2 regions of the Neobacillus sp. DHD-1R genome follow, and region 1 is predicted to be linked to the other one. Evidence: a T-box and tRNA genes for the amino acid it is inferred to sense, from the RefSeq annotation. Region 1 holds a T-box; the other holds one or more tRNA genes.

Region 1 (11,921 bases):
ATTACCTCGAAGCCTTTTTCGGTTTTTTTCACAATCGGCAAGGCATCGATTTGTTTATCAATTAATTTCTTGGCAACTTCAATTAATAAATCATCCCGTTCACACATCGTAATATTGGGCATTCTTGTCATAATAATATTAACGGGTATACTAGTAAGCTCTTGCTTTCCGATACTTGCGCGCAGCAAGTCCTTTCGTGAAAGAACGCCTACAAGGCTGGAGTGTTGGTCCACTACAAATAAAGTGCCTACATCTTCTAGGAACATGGTACAGATTGCATCATATACAGATACATTTTCACTGACCACTACAGGGATGGACTGATAATCCTTCACATAGATTTTTTGCAAATTTTCGGTTAATAGCTGCGCTCCTGTTTTCCCTGTATAAAAATAACCTACTCTCGGCCTGGCATCTAAGAATCCAGCCATGGTTAGAATGGCGAGATCTGGTCTTAATGTAGCCCTGGTCAAACTTAATTGGTCAGCAATGTGCTCCCCCGTAATAGGGCCATTATCTTTTACAATCTGTAATATATGTTCTTGACGCTTAGTTAGTTCGATTGTCCTCACCACCTTACATGACTTATTGAAAAATCCACTAATTACAATTCGTTATAGGAATATTATATACTACTTCCTTTTTAGATGTAATGTATGCAACCTCTTAATCAAAAGGTGCGGTTGCCCGCACCTTTATTTTTATATAAGAATTTATCAGTTTAGGCTTCGAGAATTGTCCAACCCCAGGCCATACGGCGCTGACCAGGGCGCTTTCGCTTTTCTTATTTAAAAAACCATCTTTTCTTGTAGAAAGCTTACTAGTTCTGCAATTGAAATACGGGTTTGTTCCATGGTATCACGATCACGAACGGTTACCATGTTATCTTCTTTCGAATCGAAGTCATAGGTAATACAAAATGGTGTACCGATTTCATCATGGCGGCGGTAACGTTTACCGATCGATCCTGCCTCATCGAAATCGACTGTAAAATGTTTTGCTAGACTCGCAAATACTTCTCTAGCCTCATCAGATAATTTTTTTGATAATGGAAGAACGGCTGCTTTAAAAGGCGCCAATGCAGGGTGAAAATGCATAACCGTCCTAGAAGTACCATCTTCCAGTTGCTCTTCATCATAGGCATCAATCAAAAATGCAAGTGTTACTCGGTCAGCACCAAGTGATGGTTCAATACAGTATGGGACATACTTTTCGTTTGTTTCAGGATCAAGATAATGGAAATCTTCTCCGGAAAATTCCATGTGCTGTTTCAAATCATAATCTGTTCTTGAAGCAACTCCCCAAAGTTCGCCCCAACCAAATGGAAACTTAAATTCAAAATCAGTTGTTGCATTGCTGTAATGGGAAAGTTCATCTTCAGAGTGATCACGAAGTCTTAAATTTTCCTTCGTAAGGCCTAATGACAATAACCAGCCTTCAGCAAATTGTTTCCAGTAATTAAACCATGTAAGTTCTTCACCCGGTTTGCAGAAAAATTCTAATTCCATTTGTTCGAATTCTCTTGTCCGGAAAGTAAAATTACCAGGCGTGATTTCATTACGGAAACTTTTACCGATTTGAGCGATACCGAACGGCAATTTTTTCCTCATTGTCCGTTGAACATTTTTAAAGTTAACGAAAATTCCCTGTGCTGTCTCTGGGCGAAGAAAAATTTCATTTGTGCTTGTTTCTGTTACCCCTTGGAAGGTTTTGAACATTAAATTGAATTGACGAATGCCTGTAAAATCATGGCTGCCACAATCAGGACAAGCAATATTATGTTCCTTGATCAGCTCCTCCATTTTTTCAAATGGCAAACCATCTACAACCATTTCCATACCTTTAGCATCAAGGGCATTTTCAATTAATTTATCAGCGCGGTGCCTTGCCTTACAATTTTTACAATCAATCATGGGGTCATTAAAGTTACCGATATGACCAGATGCTTCCCAAGTTCTAGGATTCATTAGAATACTTGCATCTACGCCCACATTATATGGGGATTCTTGAACAAACTTTTTCCACCAAGCTTGCTTAATATTATTTTTAAATTCAACGCCTAACGGACCGTAATCCCAAGTATTCGCTAGTCCTCCATAAATTTCAGATCCAGGAAAAATAAATCCTCTGTGCTTCGCATGCGAAACAATTTGTTCCATCGTTACATTCATTTTTTTTGCTCCTTTTCTTATAAAAATAAAAAACTCCCATCTCTATGCTTGTTCAGCATAGGGACGAGAGTTACCCGCGGTTCCACCCTATTTGCTGCTAAAAAAATAGCAGCCTCCTTCAAATCGTGTTTATTCAACACAAATTGCTCAAGAACGCCTTCGTTAGTGTCCTATCCCCTAGCTCACACCATCCTAGGTTCGCTTTTATAGAACTGACTAAGTACTACTTTCCGTCACAGCAAATATTTTATTAAAGAAATAGTAACTAAAAGTTTAACGATTGTCAACAAGACGATTATAAGAGATTTCGAAATTGTTCCATGGAATTAAGAAACTTCTTTGTTTTAAGATTTAGTCCTGAATATTCTTCATAGTAAGCAGTAATCACTTTTTTTAATTCAGCCTTTGTTTCTTCCTTGACTGAAATATTTCCTAACCTTGAAAGATCAAAATTATAAAATAGCCGTAATAACTTAACCGAAGCTGGTGATAATTTAAAATGGTATGGATCTTTCCCTACACATCGATGACAGATCAACCCGCCTTCCCGTATCGAAAAAGAAAAATGTCCGTCTGTACTGCCACAAACGGAGCATTGATGTAAGATGGGGTACAGTCCCATCACATTTAACATTTTCATTTCATAAATATTCATGAGTATATCTGGCTCATAGCCTTCATTCATGTAATGCAATGTTTGATATAACAATTCAAAATGATATGGGTTTAGTTTCTTATCTTCTGTACATTTATCTGTTAATTCGACGATATAACTGGCATAAGCAGTTAAAAATATATCTTCACCAATTGATCGGTGCGAAGTGATGATTTCACCCTGTTGCAAGCTTCCAAGACCTGAACCAATCTGCAGGAGAAAATATCCATGTGTAAAAAGCTGAGAAATGGAGGAAAGGCGGCTGTTTGGTTTTTTAGCACCTCGTGCCATTACACCAATCTTTCCCCATTCCCTCGTGTATAGAGTCACTATTTTATTAGTTTCACCATAATCTGTCGTTCTAATGACGATGCCTTCACACTTCTGAAGCATAAATGTCACCTTCTTAAAGTAGCGCGAAAACAAACTTATATAACGGGAAAATCGATTTGTGCTAGATCTTCATTCAGATTTCCGGGTATTTCTTGGTTTTCCTTCTCAAGCTCTTTGAAGAGAAGATATGTGTCAATATTACCTGTTTGGAGGAATACTTTCCACGTAAAATCCATCATTGAAAACCCCACCTTTCATTATTTAGACTAGCCTAAAGTTAATCCCAAACCTTACAATTATCATAGCCTGCTTTGCTAAAATCATAAGACGAAATATTTGTTAATTTGTCCACGCATAAACTTGTCAATAAGTTAATATTTTAAATAGGGTTATGATTTAATATTCATCTTCGTTGAAGCCATAATCACGAAGTTGAGACATCTTATTGCGCCAATCCTTCTGAACTTTAACCCAAAGCTCTAAAAATACTTTTGACCCAAGGAGATTTTCGATATCAACACGAGCACGCTTTCCGATTTCTTTCAGCATGCTGCCTTGCTTTCCAATGATAATGCCCTTTTGTGAGTCTCTCTCAACGATTACGGTTGCCATTACATGAATAACATCCTTACCCTCTCGCCGTTCCATTTTATCTAAGACAACAGCCAACGAATGTGGAATTTCTTCCCTGGTAAGATGCAAGGCTTTTTCTCTAATTAACTCTGTAATAATAAATCGCTCTGGATGATCGGTTACCTGATCAGCAGGATAATATTGCGGTCCTTCAGGTAAGAAGGTTTTAATTTGTTCTAAAAGTCGTTCAACATTATTTCCTTCAAGAGCAGAAATTGGCACAATTTCTTTAAAGTCGTATTTTTGTTTATATGATTCAATAATTGGCAACAATTCATCAGGGTGAACTTGATCAATTTTATTTATAACCAGAAAGATAGGGGTATTAACTGTTTGGAATTTTTCAAGGATAAACTCTTCCCCACGGCCAAAGCCTTCTACGGCGTTTACCATAAATAAAATTAAATCAACTTCTTTTAGCGTATTTTGTGCTACCTTCATCATAAAGTCGCCCAATTTATGTTTTGGTTTATGGATACCTGGTGTATCAATAAAAACCATTTGAGCGTCAGGAAGTGATAAGACACCTTGGATTTTGTTGCGTGTTGTTTGCGGCTTATCACTCATAATCGCGATTTTCTGGCCGATTACTCGATTCAGAAAGGTAGACTTCCCAACATTTGGCCGTCCAATAATTGAAATAAATCCTGATTTGTATGCGTTTCCATTCCCATTATTTTGCATGTAAATCCTCCGATGAAAAGGCACCTGGCAATAATTCGGCAACCGTTATTTCTTGAATATCTCCTTTTAGGTTTGTTAAAACCACTTTCATGTCTCTTGGGCATAGTTCGGAAATGACTTGTCGGCAAGCACCACACGGGGAACATGGGCGATCTGTATCTGCTATTACTGCAAGCATATGAAAATCCCGGTCGCCTTCTGAATAGGCTTTAAAAAGGGCAGTACGTTCCGCACAGTTACACATACTGTAGGCGGCATTTTCAATATTACAGCCATGATATACTTTTCCATTTGTCGTTAACAATGCAGCTCCTACTCCAAACTTCGAATAAGGAACATAGGCTTTTTCTCTTGCACTCTTTGCTTCTTCAACTAATTGTTCAATGTTCACAAAACGTCTTCCCTTCCAGCAGGAATCTGCTGTTTCTTTATTTTACCTCAAAATTTAGAGAAAATCATTATTTGTAGCAAAAAAGAAATATAAAATTTTAAAAAATTAGAATTTTCTCATAAATCAACTTGTCTTTAAAAAAAAAGCTGATTAAGTTATTTTATCGGATTAGCTTAAGCAATTCAAATTAGGTAGTTCTAAAATTTACTAGCTTATTAAAACCATTTAAGAACATAAGGCCAAAAGATAATGGTTCCAATACAAACAGACAGAGCTGCATATACTAAGACAGCTCCTGCGGCTATATCTTTTGCTTGTTTGGCAAGTGGATGGTACTCAGCTGTAACAAGATCGACTACACGTTCAATGGCTGTGTTCAGTAATTCTAGGGCAAACATCCCTCCAATAGCAAAAAGAATGAGTGCCCATTCTATTTTTGTAATCGAAAAATAAACAGAAATCATTATAACAATTAAGGAACTAATGAGATGAAAACGCATATTTCTTTCCATCCTAATGGTGGTTATAATTCCGGCTAGGGCAAACGTAAATGAGCTCATGAAGCGGAATGATTTTCGTTTATCTTGTGAGTCCATACTCATTTAAAATTTCCTTTTGCAATGTAAACATCACCTTTTCGTCCTCTTCCGTCATGTGGTCATACCCTAAAAGATGAAGAAATCCATGGACAGCTAGAAAACCAAGTTCGCGTTGAAAGGAATGACCGTACTCCTCCGCTTGCTCCTTTGTTCTTGGGATTGAAATAATAATATCCCCTAAAACCCGCGGCATATCAACACCCAATAATTTTACTTCTCCCTCGCCAAGCTCTTCCATGGCAAAAGAAATGACATCTGTTGGGGCATCTTTATCACGATAGTCCCGATTAATTTCTCTAATCTTCTCATTTGTAACAAAGGTTACAGATACCTCACTGTGCTCTTCAATGCTTTGTTTCTCAGCCGCAAAAGATAGTAACCTTTCAATTTCAAGCATTTGTTGTTCTGTTAGTTCATTCGTCTCGTCTATACAATCAATAAGTAATGTCATGCTTGCTTCACCTTCTTTGTCTTTGTCAGTTCTGGATACTCAATTCTTGAGTGAAAAATCCCCTTTAAGGACTCACATAGTGTATGGGATACAGTTTCAATTTCTTTGATGGTAATATCACACTCATTTAATTGACCATCCTCTAAACGGTCTACCACAATTTTTTTAACAAGCGATTCAATTAATTCTGGTGTTGGCTGTGATAATGAGCGTACTGCAGCCTCAACACTGTCAGCAATGCCCACAACTGCCGACTCCTTCGTCATGGCCTTTGGTCCGGGATAACGAAACTCTTCTTCCTTTAAATCAGAATCAATTTGAAGTGCCTTATGGTAAAAGAATTTAAGCAAGGTTGTCCCATGATGCTGCTCGGCAATATCAATAATTTCTTTAGGCATGTGGTATTTCTTTAAAATGGCTGATCCGTCACTCACATGTCCAATAATAATAGTCGCACTTTTATCAGGCGGGAGCCGATCATGGGGATTGTCAACATGCATCTGATTTTCAATAAAAAAGTTCGGTCTTTTTGTTTTACCAATGTCATGATAATAACTGCCGACTCTAGCCAACAGCCCATTTGCCCCAATAGCCTCACATGCAGATTCAGCTAAATTAGCCACCATGACACTATGATGATAGGTTCCAGGAGCCTCCATTAAGATTTTTCTTAAAAGCGGATGATTAGGGTTAGATAGCTCAATCAGCCTCATCGTTGAAAGAATTCCAAAACTAGCCTCAAAAAATGGCAGCAAACCGATCGTTAAAACGGCTGAACCTATCCCCGAAACAAGCGCAGTAATAAGATAGTATCCTAATTCAATTCCTGAAAACTGTCCGTTCGGCAATAAAATTAATGCACTGATTGACATAACATTGACAGCTGCCGCCAAGGTTCCAGCCTGTAATATTTTCGTTCGGTGATTCTGTTTATTCAAAAAAAGGATCGCTGCTAATGTACTAAATAGGATATAAATTCCTACCGAGAAGTTAAAGGTTCCTGTAATCCCTTCATTAAATAAAATACTCCCACACACTGCCATAACAATCGACATCATGATGGCTAGCTTTTCATCAATTAAAATCTTTATTAGCATTCCACACATTGCAGCAGGGAAAATATAACCAATCCCAGAAAAATTAAAAACCTGGAGCATGCTAATGATTTTCATAATGAATATGGTGAGTATAAAAATGATTCCATATAACAACAAATGCGTTTGCCGTTTCTCAGGAAGAGACTTCATTTGATAAAAATAATAGTAGATGGCAGAAAGAATAATGGCAATCAATACCACCAAGCCGATAAATGGCTTGAACGATTTGTCATTATTTAAGAGACCTACCAGTTTTAATTGCCGGTAAATATCTTGATTAATTAATTCGCCTTCTTCAACAATGATTTGACCCTGAAGAATTTTTACAGGTTCGACACTCTCAGCCGCCTGCTGTCGAAGTTCTTCCGTTGCATTCGGATCATAAAATTCATTTTGAATGACAGCATATCTTCCTAAATCAATGGAAGCCACTCTTAAATTATCATTTAAGGCAGTATACTTTAATTCTTCCTCTACTCTTTTCTTAGCATTTTCCACTTCATCCGTAGAAATTCGGTTCGTCATGACATTGTTGATAGCCGTAACAGTTAAATCCTTGGCAATTGACAATTCATCATTGCTGGCTTGGGATAAAGCAGTAAAGACTTGATTCGAGAGGTCCTTCGAAACATCGTCCGTCAATTTTGCTTTTAACTTTGTTACTTTATCTTCAACACTCGGTTCCTCTTTTACCGGTTTATCCTCGGCAGCGGTTTCTTCCTGTTTCTTTGGTCCTGCTGTGATTTCGTCATTTACTTCAATCGCTGATTGAAAAATAGACGTTATTAAATCAACTCTGTTTTGTGTATATTCTTTTTTTAAGGTATACACATCTTGCACTTGATCCAGCGCATCTTTACGCTTATTTTCTGTACTTGCCTTGTCCTCTACTGTCCCTGGCGAGCGAATTGTTTTTTCAGCAACGGAAAACAATTTTAGATCAAGCTTTTCTGGTTTTACGTTACTGTAGATAGCTCCAAATAGAACAATTCCTAAAACAAGAAAAAACAATATTCGAAAAAAAGTATGATCAAGTAATTTTCGTATCCGTATGAAGTGTTGCTGTAGTTTGTCCAACTAAATCCCTCCAACCACGGCCCTAAATCAAGATTTAAACAAAAGATACCTTAATTATTACTGAAAGCGAGCTTTATGTAAAATGATAACAGTTTTACCGAAAGGTTTCACGCTCAAAAAGAAGGGATAAACCCTCAACAGGTTTACCCCTCATTTTAATGTTGATTGGCCTGTTTTTCATAGGCTTCAATTATTCGACGGACAAGTGGATGACGAACAACATCACTTTGTTCTAAGAAGATAAACGAAATCCCATTTACATGTTGCAAGATTTCTTCTGCCGCAATTAACCCGGATTTAGCACCCTTTGGTAAATCGACTTGTGTCTGATCTCCTGTGATCACCATTTTTGAACCGAAGCCCAACCTGGTCAAGAACATCTTCATTTGTGCCTGGGTGGTATTTTGAGCCTCATCTAAGATCACAAAGGCATCATCCAAGGTACGGCCTCTCATATAAGCAAGAGGAGCAATTTCTATCGTCCCGCGCTCTATCAGCCTCTGGGTGTGTTCTGCCCCTAGTACGTCGTTAAGCGCATCATACAGAGGCCTTAAATATGGGTCTACTTTTTCTTTTAAATCCCCTGGCAGGAAACCGAGACTTTCACCAGCCTCTACAGCGGGTCTTGTTAAAATAATTTTATTCACCTGTCCACTTTTAAGGGCATTAACGGCCATCACAACAGCAAGATAGGTTTTACCTGTTCCAGCTGGGCCAATCCCAAAAACAAGATCATGTTTCTTGATTGCTGTCACATATTGTTTTTGGCCAAGCGTTTTAATGCGGATGGACTTTCCTTTGACATTTTTAGCAATTTCTTCATCGTATAAATTCACAAAATATTCAAGCATTCCTTTTTGTGCCATTTGGATCGCATATAGAACGTCTCTTGGACCAATATTAATGCCCTTACGAATCACAAAAATTAATCTGTCTATAATTTGTTCTGCCATCGTGACCTTGTCTTCATCGCCTGACAAACTGACAGATTCACCCCGTGTGATAATCGAAACACTAAGCTCTTGTTCAATAATCTTTAAATTTTGATCGGAATTCCCGAGAAGGTTAATCGCCTCTGCAGGATTTTCCAGCTGTACATTTATGGTAGTTAATTTTTCTGTCATTCAGGAGTCTCCTTGGAAATCGGTTGTCCGACTGCAATGTTTTCAATTATCTTGAAATGGATATCTAGTATAACTTTACCATTTCGAAATGCCTTGTGTAAAATTTTTTCATCTTTTATTATAGCATCCTCCGCTAAATTGCTTTTTATTTCTTTTTTTGCAAGTTCCACTGCAATTTGTTCAGCCTCTTTTTGGGAATAGGTACGCTGATACTCTTCTCGCTCCCGTAGTGTTTTATTTATATAACTAATTGGTAACTCCCATTTGAGAAAATGGATTTTATGGACATTCTTCTCTGTATCATAATTCTTGAAGTCAGGTTTCCCAAATCCCCAAACCGGTACTTCCCAATTCCCTAGTAAAAGAGCATGCTTCTGAACTTCCTTGCCATTGTATACTTTAAAATTGGTTACTAACGGAAGCTCGGCATGGCTTTTATACCACGTTTCCCCCCAGACCTCGCCCTTAGCGGCAGTATATTCTGGAGTACCCTCCTGACCATATGCCCCTGAAACCAGCAATTGCCCTGGTTCAACATGATCATGGATATCAACGACTTTTTGACCAGTTTCCACAAACATCTTGACAATAATGGCTTTCTTTTTCGCAATGAGATTTTGTGGTGATAATTGCTCTGCTTTTTTAGGCTCATTCTTTTCTACCACTTGGAGGTGATAGGTTGTCCCCTTTAATTCCACACCAACCCATGTAAGTGCACCAACATTATTGGTTAAGCGTCTTTGAATCCCCTCTACATTCTCTACGAAAAATTGCACTTTGCCAATTTTAACGCCCATCTTGTCCAATTCTTTGCGTATTTGATATTCTGTCGCTGGTTTTGCCCCTTTTATTTCAATTCCCCATATCATATTGGATAGGACCATAATAAGGAAAATAAAGGCTGCAGCTCCTAACATAAAACCGCTATTTTTCAATAGTCTTCTAAATAAAAAGGGGGCACCCTGCCGTTGTAAAAAGGAGATCCTGCAGCCACTGTTTCGGGCAAACTGTCTAATTCTTAAGGCATCCTGCAGCCTCATTTGAAACGTAATCGTCTCTGTTCCATGACGTTTGACATTCCAAATATGCAAACCATTTCTTGTTAATACATTTAAAAAACGTTCAAGGCCTTTTCCTGAAACTTTTACGGTAACTTTTCCATATAAGAATTCAAACCATTGATTCTTCATTTTGTTCCTCCCGCATTATCATTTATATAAATGACCTGATCAATTTTTCCTTCCAGCAAAATTTCTTCAGGCAAAATGGTTTTAATCACAAAGGACTTACCTTTGATTAATAATTGACCTTGTTTTAGCAGCAATCGGAGTTCTTTATCAGTAAAGGCCAGCAGGCCACGGTGGTTTTCAACATAAATATGGATTTGTCCAATCATCGTAATCCGAGGCAAATCCATCATGACATCTTGAGGAAGATCCATTTTATTAGCCATCCAGTTTCGAACACGTTGGCCCCATTTTTTCGCCATAAAAAAAGAACCCCCTTTCATCTCATATTTATGAAATGAAAGGGGGTTCTAGCACACCTTTTTCGATTCGATTGATTGATTAACTCAGCGTCTTTTTGCCATATAAGGTTTTTTTGATCGTGGTTCACCAAGAATTTCCGACCATATAATCCCATTAATTAATGTGTTTGCATCTGGATTTTCTAAGCTAACAGGCGGTACACCTTCCTCTGGTTTAACCATCATGATGGAGTCGTTAACCATTTCTTGTTTGTGCCGTGATGTCGCCATCCCAATTCGACTTGCTTCAGACCCCTGTCTAACTTGTTGATACTCTTGTTCGAGGTTTTTCAAATTATTAATTATGGATTGTGTTTTTTGTTCTGTTTTAGTTGGGCTTTTTTTAATGGGCTCAATATTTGTAACCTCTTTAAAAACCGTTCGTATATCCCTCATACTATTTTTTGAAAATAGCTTATTCGCAGATGGAGCTCGTTTGCTTTTTGATTTACTAAAAATAGTCGAAAGGATACCGACAATGATCAAAAATAATATCGATTCCAAAATCATACCATCCTTTTAATTAAAAGTGGGTTACTTTTCATCTTTCTTCTCTCCAGTGATCTTTCCGATCGAGCCCCGCATTTCCGTATCAGCTGAGATGTTTTTAAAATTCATATAGTCCATTACACCAATATTACCTGATTTGAGCGCTTCAGCCATTGCAAGTGGTACCTCAGCTTCAGCTTCCACCACTTTTGCTCTCATTTCTTGGACCTTCGCTTTCATTTCTTGCTCTAAGGCCACAGCCATGGCCCTGCGCTCTTCTGCCTTAGCCTGAGCGATTTTCTTATCTGCTTCCGCTTGTTCTGTCTGTAATTCAGCTCCGATGTTTTTACCGATGTCCACATCAGCGATATCAATTGACAGTATTTCAAAGGCAGTACCCGCATCAAGCCCCTTTGACAGAACCGTTTGCGAGATTAAATCAGGATTCTCAAGAACCTTACTATGGCTGTCAGAGGAGCCAATTGTGCTGACAACGCCCTCACCAACACGAGCCACAACTGTCTCTTCACCTGCCCCGCCGACGAGACGCTCAATATTGGCTCGTACGGTGATTCTCGCTTTTGCCTTTACTTCTATCCCATTCATCGCAACACCAGCAATAAAGGGCGTTTCAATCACCTTAGGATTAACACTCATTTGAACTGCCTCTAATACATCCCGGCCAGCTA
Region 2 (11,921 bases), 2.4 Mb from region 1:
TCATATGAATACACAAAAGCCTTTTGAACTTCATTCTTGGCAATCGTATCATACTCTTTACGCGCTAAGGCAATATAATTCAAATAACGTTCTTTTAACTCTGCTGTAATGGATGGATGCTGGTCAAGCCCATCTTTTAATGATCTTAAAACATCTAGAGCATTAATAGATGGTACCTCTTTTCGAATAATCGTCGAAGATATCCGGTTTATAACATAACGTGGGTCAATACCACTCATGCCTTCATCTGGATACTCCTTCTTAAGTTCCTCGACATCCGCGCGATTAAAACCTTCTACATTTTCCCCATCGTAAAGGCGCATTTTCTTTACCAGATCAATATCACCTTTTTTCGGCTCCTTTAATCGAGTAAGAATAGTAAACATTGCAGCAACTTTTAAGGTATGTGGAGCAATGTGTACATCCGATACATCACTTTCACGAATCATCTTTTCATAGATTCGTTCTTCCTGGGAAACCTTTAAATTATAGGGAATTGGCATCACTATAATTCTGGAGTGGAGAGCTTCATTCTTTTTGTTGGATATAAATGAACGATATTCTGTTTCGTTTGTGTGAGCCACGATGAGCTCATCCGCGCTTATGAGCGCAAATCTGCCTGCCTTAAAATTTCCTTCCTGTGTTAGAGAAAGTAAATGCCAGAGGAATTTCTCATCACATTTCAACATCTCTTGAAATTCCATCATTCCTCGGTTTGCTTTGTTTAGCTCCCCGTCAAAGCGATAGGCGCGCGGATCAGATTCTGACCCAAACTCGGCAATAGTTGAAAAGTCGATACTTCCTGTTAAGTCTGCTATATCTTGCGATTTTGGATCAGAAGGGCTAAATGTTCCAATTCCAGTCCGTTTATCTTCGGAGAAAAAGATTCTCTCCACTAAAACATCTTCAATTCTTCCGCCATATTCTTTTTCCAGCCGCATCATATTCAATGGTGAAAGATTTCCCTCAATGCGGATCCCATACTCTTGAAAAAAGTCAGTGCGCAAATGGTGTGGGATCAAATGCAACGGATCTTCATGCATTGGACAGCCCTTGATGGCAAACACTGAACCTCTGTCCGTACGGGAATAATGTTCCAGACCTCTTTTTAACATCGTCACAAGTGTGGATTTACCACCACTAACAGGACCCATTAAAAGTAAAATCCGTTTTCTAACATCGAGCCTCTTGGCTGCTGGATGAAAGTATTCTTCCACAAGTCGTTCTAAGGATTCTTCTAAACCGAATAATTGATTACTAAAGAAATTGTATTTCTTCGCCTCTTTTTCTTCTTCAATTCCTGCATCCTTAAGCATATTATAAACTCGAGAATGTGCTGATTGTGCAACCCATGGCTTTTCTTTAAGCAACAATAAATAGTCCGCGAATGTTCCTTCCCAACGAAGTTTTTCCTCGTCCTCACGATACCTCTCAATTTTCTTTAAAATGTCCATAAGGCCCTCCCCCTGTAGCTTTATCAGAGACGATTAATATAATCTATGCACCAAAGAAGTTGAACATGCGTAACCAATGCGGGATACTGTCTATCTTTTTTATTTTAAGAATAGGAATATTGCTCTTTTCATTTTTTTAAGTTAGGCTATAATAAAAATATATGGACAAAAAATGAAAAATGTATGACGAAGGAGGATATACATAACATGAACACTTTCATTGTTATATTAGTCATGATCGCATTTTTAGCGGCAATCTTCACAGCAGGTTATAACGACAAACCAGGTACAAATAAATAAGAAAAGCGGAAGCGCCTGGTCAGCGGCTTTTCTCAAAAAAAAAACGACTGCCATCTCTTGTAACGGGTTCACTTTAGTGGTGCAAACAAGCGAATCACAAATGAAAACGCATTGGAATTCACGGACGAATTCTAATGCGTTTTTTTCGTTGGTGCAACAAGCTTATTATAAATTTTTGCAACTTTTCCACATATGAAATCACAAGGTGATTCACAAGGCTGAAATAATTATTGGAGGGTATGTGAAATAGATGTGATTTAAGATGTGCATTATATTGAAAGTTTTGGGCAAAACAAAAAATTGTGTCCATCTGAGTTGTGAAGGACAAAAATCGGTTAGGCAACATGAAAAATGTCCTTCATCCGGGTTATGAAGGACAAAACCCGGTTGGGCAACATGAAAAATGTCCTTCATCCAAGCTATGAAGGATGTGATTTGTCCTGTGAATTCAGTGGCGAAAAAATGTGAGAATGAATCAGTGATTTGACCTGATTTTTACAGTTTTGCACCTCACAAGTGAACCATTACATCTCCTGGCAGTCATTTTTATTGGATATCAAGTTTGTTTTTTTGGATGAACTCCTTCATATACATCCTTCTTGGTCGTTCAAGCATCTTGGCCATTTGCTCTGTCCAGCGATCATTTCTTTCGCCGCCTGTTCTTTGCTCATAGTAAGTGGAAATTAACTGATCATATTCATCCAGCTGCTGATTGAAAAGCTCATCATCCTGCTCATATTCATCTATATGATAAATATGTTCCAGGGGCAGTCTCGGTTTTTGTTCCGTAATCTTACTGGGATAGCCAACTGCAAGTCCAAACAATGGAATAACCCGGTCAGGTATTTTAAGAAGCTGTTTGACCTCTGCTAAGTTATTGCGGATCCCCCCAATATAGCAAATGCCTAACCCCATAGATTCAGCTGCAATCACTGCATTTTGAGCTGCTAAAGACGCGTCAATCAAAGCAACCATAAATTTCTCGGTACTTTCAAGTGAAGAGTTCACATTTGTCTGTTCCTTTTTTCCAATAACGGTATGTCGATACAGATCAGCACAAAAAACAAAAAAATGACCATTCTTTTCCACATAGGGCTGATTTCCACTTAGTTCCGCTAATTTTTTCTTTTTCTGTTGATCCTGAACCCCAATAATAGAATAGGCTTGAATAAAACTAGAGGTTGCCGCTGCTTGTGCACTGGCAACAATGGTTTTTATCTGTTCATCAGTGAGGGGTTTGTCCTCAAAATGACGAATCGAGCGATGATTAAGAATCGTGGAAATAACATCATTCATCGTTTTCCTTCCTTTCTATAAGAGGCCCGCTGCGGAGCCTCTTTTCTTCATTTAAGATTGGGGTAATCCTGCTGGCGTAATGCTTCATAAATAAGAATCGCCGCAGTATTTGATAAATTTAATGAACGAAGATTTTCGTTCATCGGAATTCTTAGGGCTGTTTCTATATTATTTTCAATTACATCCTTCGGAAGACCAGTGGTTTCCCGCCCAAATATAAAGTAATAATCTTTACTTGCGTCACTGTAGTCAAAACTGCTGAATTGCTTTTGTCCAAATTTCGTAATATAGAAAAATGCTCCTCCCGCATTCTTCTCATAAAACTCTTCTAAGGAATCATAATAAATGATATTTACATGTTCCCAATAATCCAAGCCTGCCCTTTTTAACATCTTATCATCTGTTGAAAATCCAAGTGGACGAATTAAATGTAAACTAGTATCCGTGCCTGCACAGGTCCGAGCAATATTTCCGGTATTAGAAGGTATTTGTGGTTGATATAAAACTACATGTATAGACAAAAAACTTCACCTCGTATAAAAACTCTAAAGGCAATTATACCATGCTGACTTATGCTTTCAAGAATCATTCATCAATGATGGAATAAAACTTATATTTGATATTAGGGGTATAAGCGGAGGAATCCTCATATGCCCAGTACCGCATTCGACTATTGTAAGTATGAGCATTAACTAAAGGCATCCCATTAGCATCCTTTCCCGTGACAAGTGTATTATGATTATACCGTCCGTCCCCTTCAAAATCATAGCAAATAACATCACCTAAAAGTAATTGCTCAGGATTACTAACCTCCCTTGCTCTTAAGCCGCTTTTTGAATTCGAAAAATACAATCTTAGTGAATTAGCGATTGCCCAACTGTAACTCCAGTTATTTTTTTGTAACCACCAGCCGGAACCACGATTCGGATAGCCCCGCATCGGTGAGCCTGCCACATGGAGGCATTGTGAAATAAAATTCGTACAATCATTTTCAAATTTTTTATAGGCAGGATTGTAGCTATTCCACCAGCGCTCCGCATATTGAACCGCTTTTAACCGATTATATTGATAGCTTAACCGTTCTTCATGATCAGCTAAAGCAGCTGCTGCCGATTCCGAAATGATCTTTTGTTCAAGGTTCGGAATGATTTCTTCATCCATAACTAATGCATTTTTGTAAAACTTAGCCACCCTTTCTTCCATCTCTTCTTCCATATATAATTTTCCTTTTTGCTTAATTAAATATTGATAATGGGCATGGTACTTTATTGTTTGAAATTCTTCTTCAGTGAACTCTTCAATAATCCTGCCAGCTGCCTTTACTTTCACTATTTCGGCAGACCTTTTTGCTAAGGAAGCTTGTTTCTTTTCTGCCTTTGGGAAAAATAGTCTGTGACTTCTTGTATCGGTTATAAATTGATTTACCCGTTTTTCAAATAAGTCTTGAAGGTACTCACGCATATAGTCTCCACCCCTTTCTTTTCATACATATGAAAGAGGGCTGGATTTCACTATAAAAAAAAGAGCGAAACCGTTAACGGTTCGTTCCTTTTTCGTTAAAAAAGCATAGGCCTTTATCTATTTCTGCTTGGACTTCCCGGTTTTTTTCATATTCTTTAGCCTTTAATAAGGCCGTATGGGCGTTCTTACCACCAATTTTCCCGAGAGCCCATGCTGCTGTTCCTCTTGTGACGATACTTGCCTCATGTTCTAATATATCGATTAAATTGGGGACTACCGTTTCATCTTTAAAATGGGCAAGTGCGATAATGGCATTTCGTTGAATAGGCTTCTTTCCTCTCCATGATCCTGAAACATAACCAAATCTATTTTTAAACTCCCGATTACTTAATTTTAAAATTGGCTTTAATAATGGTTTGGCTACTTCTGGGTCTGGTTCCATTTCTTCATGAACATGAAAGTCGATCCCCTTGTTTACAGGGCAGGCTGTTTGACAGGAATCACAGCCATAAACACGATTGCCAATCTTATCCCTAAATTCTTCCGGTATCAATTCCTTTGTTTGTGTTAAAAAAGAAATACAGCGCTGTGCATTAATTTGACCTCCTCGCACTAATGCACCTGTAGGGCAGGCCTCTAAACACTTTGTACACGTCCCACACTGGTCTTCTATTGGTGTATCAGGTTCTAAAGGGATAGTCGTAATCAATTCACCTAAATATACGTAAGAGCCAAATTCCGGGGTAATGATAGCACAGTTTTTTCCGCTCCAACCAATCCCAGCCCGCTCCGCAACGGCTCGGTCAGACAGTTCTCCTGTATCGACCATTGATTTTACCCTAGCATCAGGTACTTTCTGTTGAATAAACTCTTCCAGCTTTTTCAGCTTTTCTTTAAGAATATGATGATAATCAAGTCCCCACGAGGCCCTGCTAAATATTCCCCTTCTCTCTCCCTTCTGCCCTTTCACTGTTTCCTTCATTTTTGCTGGATAGGCTAAGGCAATAGAAATAATCGAGCGAGGTTCTTCTAGCAGCATTGAAGGAGTGATCCGTTTATCGATATCCGGCTCTTCAAATCCTGATTGATATCCGAGTTCCTGTTGTCTTATTAATCGGTGTTTCAAATCAGTGAATGGATCAGCAGTCGTAAATCCAATCTTATCGATACCAATTTTTTTACTATACGCGATGATTTCTTCTTTTAAAGTAAATGGGTCCATTTGCCACCCTCCTTTCCAATTATTCATATCTATTTAAAGTTGTTAAAATTATTAGTAGCACATTTATTTATGATAAACTATTTTTAATGAATTTTGGAGGTGGAATGGTTGGAAATTCAACTTTCATCAGAAATAATGGAATACATTCCAGACTTTAAACTTGGTGTGATTGAATATAAGGATATTATTGTTGGGGATTCACCACAAATGTTAAAAGGCAGGCTCCAGCTTTTTCAAGAGTCGATCTATTTCGATTTAGAAGATAAACTTGTAACAGATCTTCCTGCTATTAAGGAATGGCGGAGCATTTTTAAAATGATTGGGAAGGATCCAAATCGCTATCGTCCTTCTGCTGAAGCATTGTTTAGAAGAGTACAAAAGCAAAATTATCTTTCTTCCGTTCAAAGTGCAATTGATATTAATAATTTTTTCTCGTTACAATATCAAGTACCCATTGGTATTTATGATCTTGATGCGCTAGAAGGAGATGTCGCTATCCGAATTGGAGAAGAAGGAGAGGAATACATAGGCTTGAATGGAAGGGAAAATTCTTTACAGCGTCTTATCTTGGCTTCTGATCAGAATGGTCCATTCGGTAGTCCGTTTGTTGATTCTGTAAAAAAGCAAGTAACGGTTGAGACCAAAAATGCCTTGCAAATTATTTATTTACGACCAACAACCAATTTAGAAAGTGCTAAAAAGCTTACTGAATCACTTATGAACATGTTTGCACAAATCCATGGAGGAGAAGCTTCCTTCCAAATTCTTCGATGCCAGTAAGTGGCATCGTTTTTATATCCAATAAAATAAAAAAACGCAATGCATCGTTCTCCTATGTAACGATACACTGCGTTAGTTAATATGTATGGAGCGGGTGATGGGAATCGAACCCACTACATCAGCTTGGAAGGCTGAGGTTTTACCAGTAAACTACACCCGCATGTTGTTAACAAACTTATGACGTAATTAATACTACACACATTTCATAAAAAGGTCAAGGAATTTTCGCAAATTTTGTCGATTATTCTCTTTTACTTTTAAGAACATCATTATTAGCAATAACCATTCAAGATACATGTTTATGTCCATATTTTTCACAAAATAACTATTTTAAAAAAGGTCTATTTCACTTAATTTGAAAAGGGAGATGGGATGGTGGATACACCGAATGGTTACAGCCAGCCGCTAATCTTTAGAGGGATATGCGGCTGGCTGTGAATTTATTTTCCCATATGCGTATGAGCGTTTTTCATGGAACTGTTTTTCATATTCTTTTTCATAGCCTTCACTAGGAAACCGCCTTTAAATCTTCGCGGTTCATACGAAATTATGAAAGCCTTAGGGTCATATTGTTCAATAAAATGCATGACTTCCGTTTCAACATTCCGCTTTGTCAGTATTTCTAATTGGTACCTTTTGCTATCACGGCCGCTCCCTTCATAGATGGTCACTCCTAGTCCCTTATTTCTTAACGCTTCAATTAATTCTTCATTTTGGTCCATTAAATTAACATATAACGTAGTGTATCCAATTGCTAATTTATTTTCAATTCGTGTTCCAAGGTAAAGCCCCACACCAAAGCCAACGGCATAAATAATTTTTTCAGTGAGGCTTTGATTACCGGAAAATATGATGGATAAGCTAAAGATCGAGATTAATGTTTCTAATATACCAAGTAGTGAAGCTGCTAAACTCATATTTTTTACTAAAAAGATCGTCCGTAGAGTCATAATCGGGACATATACCAGTTGAAGTATGAAAATCACAAGAAGATTTAAAAACATAATGAACTCCTTTTTTATTGGTGTGTAAAACTGCTTGTTGATTTCCTTTCCAGGTGCACCAATCAACAGGATTTCGCCTTTCTATAATCACAGAAATGATTGTTAAACAGTCAATCAGGCACCTGTTTCAATCTTTGGCATATGCTGCGGTTCTACACCGCTGAACGCATTGCTAATATTTTCCCAGGCCTGCTGTGTTTCTATGAAATCGTTATAATGCTTTTTCACATTGCGGTGATAGTTTTCCAGTTCGGCAGCTATCTTCATGAAATCGTTTCTGCCAAAATACTCACAGATTTTTGGCAGAGTTGCGGCCAGCTGTTCACGCATCTCTTTAATTCTTTCCTCGTATCTCTTAGAATCCGTAATATATAACCATAGCGGTTTATAACGGATCCAGCCGATACACGCCTTGTAAAAACGCTGAATAACTTCTTCACAGTCGGCTTGAATGTAATCTAATTTCGTTGGCAGCACTCCATCTAACAAGGTCTTGTACGTTGAAAAACCGTCGTGGAAGGTATAGCATGGCACACGCAGCACTTTTCGGTCATGAAGACAGGTTCCTAAAAAGGTATCTTCTCCGCGGGCGTTAGGAGGATTGTAAAAAGGATTGACACGCTCTAGGTCTGTTAAATTAATACAAAGATTAGAGCCGGAAATAAATTTAGAATGGTTGACTTCCTCCACTTCCTCGGCATTCCCATTTACAAGCACTCTCGTGTCAGCATAAGTAACACCGCCGTTTTCCATCACCGATTTAATTGTATCCCAATTGACAATGTCGTTACTGATGGCCTGAATGAAAGTCTGAAAATCAGATTCCTTTAAGCTATCATTAAATCTGATATATGGAATAGGAGAGATGTATCCGCAGTGGTGGCCGTTCGTAATATCGGCGTGCTGAATATGTTTTAAATGAGTGTCCAGCCCTCGCTGGCCGCTCCAGATAGCTGTTCCGCTATTAGTAACAGCTAGAGGATATTCATCGTCATCTAAGAATATCAGGTAATCAATTCCTTCTTTTATTGCCATATATTGAATGATATTGCGTTTGCCGGCATATCCTCTGCCGAAAATAAGCTTTGCCTGTCTTTCATTAATAATCCCCTGCTTGATTAACTGGCTGATTTCTGTCTGCATTTTTTCATTTCCAATAAAGCAGGTACCGTCAACTAGCTCTAGTAATTCTGAACTGATATTCGTATAGTCTGTAGGCTTTGTATTGTGGTATTTTAAATCGTAGGCAACAAACAAGTTTAAAGATACCTTTTCATTGGAGATTAATTCAGATTCCCTCCAATTAAAAATATATGTTTTTAAAACCTGCTTGAAGTGTTTACGGCCTGTTGCAAAGCCAATACCTACTTTAATTTCCTTTTCCATAGTAATCCCCTCTTCTTTATCTAGTTTATAAAAAAACATACAAGGTTTTACCGTATCTCTATCTCCGTTTATAGAGATACCAGTTTCTATGTAAAATTGAATTATAAGCTGAAACGTTCTTTCTTCTAAATCGTTTGTTGTAAGAACGTTCTCAACCCTTAACGGTTCCAAAATGAAGAACTTGAATAAAATTCAGAAAACTAAATGCTTACCATCGACAAGTTCCCGACTATTTGGGAATTTTCGGACGGTGCCAGATACCTTTTGTTTATGTGTACCCGATTATTAATAAATTCAAACAGGGGATTTTTTTAAAAAAAGAGCTAGGGGTTCCTATTTGATCAATCTACCGGATAACATCTTTAATAGACATAGCTTATTGTTTATCATTAGTATTAAATATATAAAAAGAAGGCCACTCATGAAGAGCGACCTTCTGCTACACTGATTGCCATTTTTCAACGAAAAGAAAGAAAGAAAAATTAGGCCTAACAAACTAAAAGTTGTAATTTCAAATAAAAAAAGATTGAAGGACATTAAGATAAATAAAAAAACGTTTCTTACATAATGTAAGAAACGTTTTTTTCATCGCATTGGCAAGCGATGATTGTATACCGGTGGTCGGGGTCGAACCGACACTCCTCACGGAACACGATTTTGAGTCGTGCGCGTCTGCCAATTCCGCCACACCGGCGTATTAAGATGTTTTTTAAAGCAATGCCGAGGACCGGAATCGAACCGGTACGGTAGTCACCTACCGCAGGATTTTAAGTCCTGTGCGTCTGCCAGTTCCGCCACCCCGGCGTAATTAAAATGAACTGGACTTATCAATACTACAAAAAGTATTATGGAGGCGGCAACCGGATTCGAACCGGTGGTAAAGGTTTTGCAGACCTCTGCCTTACCACTTGGCTATGCCGCCATATATTTTGGAGCGGAAGACGGGATTCGAACCCGCGACCCCCACCTTGGCAAGGTGATGTTCTACCACTGAACTACTTCCGCATTTTGGCTGGGCTAGCTGGATTTGAACCAACGCATGTCGCAGTCAAAGTGCGATGCCTTACCGCTTGGCTATAGCCCAATAAAATATATTAGATCTATATTCAAGATGAATATATATGGGGCGGCTGATGGGAATCGAACCCACGAATGCCTGAACCACAATCAGGTGCGTTAACCACTTCGCCACAACCGCCATTATAAAATTAATTGGCAGGGGTAGTAGGAATTGAACCCACACCAAAGGTTTTGGAGACCTTCGTTCTACCTTTAAACTATACCCCTAAAGATGGTGGAGGGGGACGGATTCGAACCGCCGAACCCGGAGGGAGCGGATTTACAGTCCGCCGCGTTTAGCCACTTCGCTACCCCTCCACATATATAATATACAATTGCCAGCTTATGGTGCCGGCGAGAGGACTTGAACCCCCAACCTACTGATTACGATTCAGTTGCTCTACCAGTTGAGCTACACCGGCATTCTTTTAAATTTATGGTGGCTCAGGACGGAATCGAACCGCCGACACAAGGATTTTCAGTCCTTTGCTCTACCGACTGAGCTACTGAGCCAACATGTTATTCTTACCTACAATGAAATGGCGGTCTGGACGGGACTCGAACCCGCGACCTCCTGCGTGACAGGCAGGCATTCTAACCAACTGAACTACCAGACCAAATTGCGGGGACAGGATTTGAACCTGTGACCTTCGGGTTATGAGCCCGACGAGCTACCGGACTGCTCCACCCCGCGACAATAATAATAAAACTATGGTGGAGGATGACGGGATCGAACCGCCGACCCTCTGCTTGTAAGGCAGATGCTCTCCCAGCTGAGCTAATCCTCCATTATGGTGACCCCTACGGGACTCGAACCCGTGTTACCTCCGTGAAAGGGAGGTGTCTTAACCGCTTGACCAAGGGGCCATATTGTAAAAATAATTATGGAGGAGAGCAAGGGATTTGAACCCTTGAGACAGGGTTACCCGCCTACACGATTTCCAATCGTGCTCCTTCGGCCACTCGGACAGCTCTCCATAAAAATGGCTCCGCAGGTAGGACTCGAACCTACGACCGATCGGTTAACAGCCGATAGCTCTACCACTGAGCTACTGCGGAATAATATGATTACAGCCTGGCAACGTCCTACTCTCACAGGGACGCGTGTCCCAACTACCATCGGCGCTGAGAAGCTTAACTTCCGTGTTCGGTATGGGAACGGGTGTGACCTTCTCGCCTTAATTACCAGACTATTTATTCGACACTATTTTATTATAATGTCTTTTTTATATTTTTCAAGAGGAAAATTTATTTTTTTCATTCCCTCAAAACTAAATAATCTAGAAGAAGTGTGGTAAAACTCAAGTTCGCTTTAAAAATTGTCCAGCTGCGGCTCCTAACTTCTCGGCCGTTTCGATCCGTCCCTTCAAATCCAAAACCAGGATTTGCAGTGCCGGCTCTCCAACGTCTGTCGAAGTTGACCAGTCGCCTTCGCTTTTCTATTTGGTTAAGTCCTCGAACGATTAGTATCAGTCAGCTCCACATGTCGCCACGCTTCCACCTCTGACCTATCAACCTGATCATCTTTCAGGGTTCTTACTAGCTTGACGCTATGGGAAATCTCATCTTGAGGGGGGCTTCATGCTTAGATGCTTTCAGCACTTATCCCGTCCGCACATAGCTACCCAGCGATGCCTTTGGCAAGACAACTGGTACACCAGCGGTGCGTCCATCCCGGTCCTCTCGTACTAAGGACAGCTCCTCTCAAATTTCCTGCGCCCACGACGGATAGGGACCGAACTGTCTCACGACGTTCTGAACCCAGCTCGCGTACCGCTTTAATGGGCGAACAGCCCAACCCTTGGGACCGACTACAGCCCCAGGATGCGATGAGCCGACATCGAGGTGCCAAACCTCCCCGTCGATGTGGACTCTTGGGGGAGATAAGCCTGTTATCCCCGGGGTAGCTTTTATCCGTTGAGCGATGGCCCTTCCATGCGGAACCACCGGATCACTAAG

What was found. A T-box is a leader RNA that pairs with one kind of tRNA and senses whether it is charged. The one in region 1 lies ahead of AC3ANL_RS18385 (glycine--tRNA ligase), so its partner is inferred to be a tRNA-Gly.
Region 2: it encodes a tRNA-Gly, which carries the amino acid that the T-box ahead of AC3ANL_RS18385 (glycine--tRNA ligase) is inferred to sense. The anticodon was not compared.

Annotation. Positions count from the first base shown of each region.
Region 1 covers NZ_CM173232.1:3,725,856-3,737,776, forward strand. Annotated here, with positions in the region: gene ccpN (transcriptional regulator CcpN) at 1-575, opposite strand, end outside; gene AC3ANL_RS18385 (glycine--tRNA ligase) at 789-2,171, opposite strand; T-box leader at 2,228-2,417, opposite strand; gene recO (DNA repair protein RecO) at 2,467-3,219, opposite strand; gene AC3ANL_RS18395 (YqzL family protein) at 3,255-3,398, opposite strand; gene era (GTPase Era) at 3,556-4,476, opposite strand; gene AC3ANL_RS18405 (cytidine deaminase) at 4,466-4,867, opposite strand; gene AC3ANL_RS18410 (diacylglycerol kinase family protein) at 5,083-5,469, opposite strand; gene ybeY (rRNA maturation RNase YbeY) at 5,447-5,917, opposite strand; gene AC3ANL_RS18420 (HD family phosphohydrolase) at 5,914-8,091, opposite strand; gene AC3ANL_RS18425 (PhoH family protein) at 8,247-9,215, opposite strand; gene yqfD (sporulation protein YqfD) at 9,212-10,405, opposite strand; gene yqfC (sporulation protein YqfC) at 10,402-10,704, opposite strand; gene AC3ANL_RS18440 (hypothetical protein) at 10,789-11,247, opposite strand; gene floA (flotillin-like protein FloA) at 11,278-11,921, opposite strand, start outside.
Region 2 covers NZ_CM173232.1:1,318,713-1,330,633, reverse strand. Annotated here, with positions in the region: gene AC3ANL_RS06320 (PrkA family serine protein kinase) at 1-1,454, opposite strand, end outside; gene nfsA (oxygen-insensitive NADPH nitroreductase) at 2,301-3,050, opposite strand; gene trmL (tRNA (uridine(34)/cytosine(34)/5-carboxymethylaminomethyluridine(34)-2'-O)-methyltransferase TrmL) at 3,098-3,571, opposite strand; gene AC3ANL_RS06305 (amidase domain-containing protein) at 3,636-4,511, opposite strand; gene queG (tRNA epoxyqueuosine(34) reductase QueG) at 4,585-5,733, opposite strand; gene AC3ANL_RS06295 (B3/B4 domain-containing protein) at 5,842-6,513, shown strand; tRNA gene AC3ANL_RS06290 (tRNA-Gly) at 6,600-6,673, opposite strand; gene AC3ANL_RS06285 (DUF2179 domain-containing protein) at 6,954-7,517, opposite strand; gene AC3ANL_RS06280 (hypothetical protein) at 7,632-8,903, opposite strand; tRNA gene AC3ANL_RS06275 (tRNA-Leu) at 9,516-9,597, opposite strand; tRNA gene AC3ANL_RS06270 (tRNA-Leu) at 9,622-9,707, opposite strand; tRNA gene AC3ANL_RS06265 (tRNA-Cys) at 9,752-9,825, opposite strand; tRNA gene AC3ANL_RS06260 (tRNA-Gly) at 9,834-9,908, opposite strand; tRNA gene AC3ANL_RS06255 (tRNA-Gln) at 9,913-9,987, opposite strand; tRNA gene AC3ANL_RS06250 (tRNA-His) at 10,026-10,101, opposite strand; tRNA gene AC3ANL_RS06245 (tRNA-Trp) at 10,117-10,190, opposite strand; tRNA gene AC3ANL_RS06240 (tRNA-Tyr) at 10,196-10,280, opposite strand; tRNA gene AC3ANL_RS06235 (tRNA-Thr) at 10,309-10,384, opposite strand; tRNA gene AC3ANL_RS06230 (tRNA-Phe) at 10,400-10,475, opposite strand; tRNA gene AC3ANL_RS06225 (tRNA-Asp) at 10,503-10,579, opposite strand; tRNA gene AC3ANL_RS06220 (tRNA-Met) at 10,583-10,656, opposite strand; tRNA gene AC3ANL_RS06215 (tRNA-Val) at 10,675-10,750, opposite strand; tRNA gene AC3ANL_RS06210 (tRNA-Glu) at 10,755-10,829, opposite strand; tRNA gene AC3ANL_RS06205 (tRNA-Ser) at 10,848-10,939, opposite strand; tRNA gene AC3ANL_RS06200 (tRNA-Asn) at 10,947-11,021, opposite strand; rRNA gene rrf (5S ribosomal RNA) at 11,036-11,152, opposite strand; rRNA gene AC3ANL_RS06190 (23S ribosomal RNA) at 11,406-11,921, opposite strand, start outside.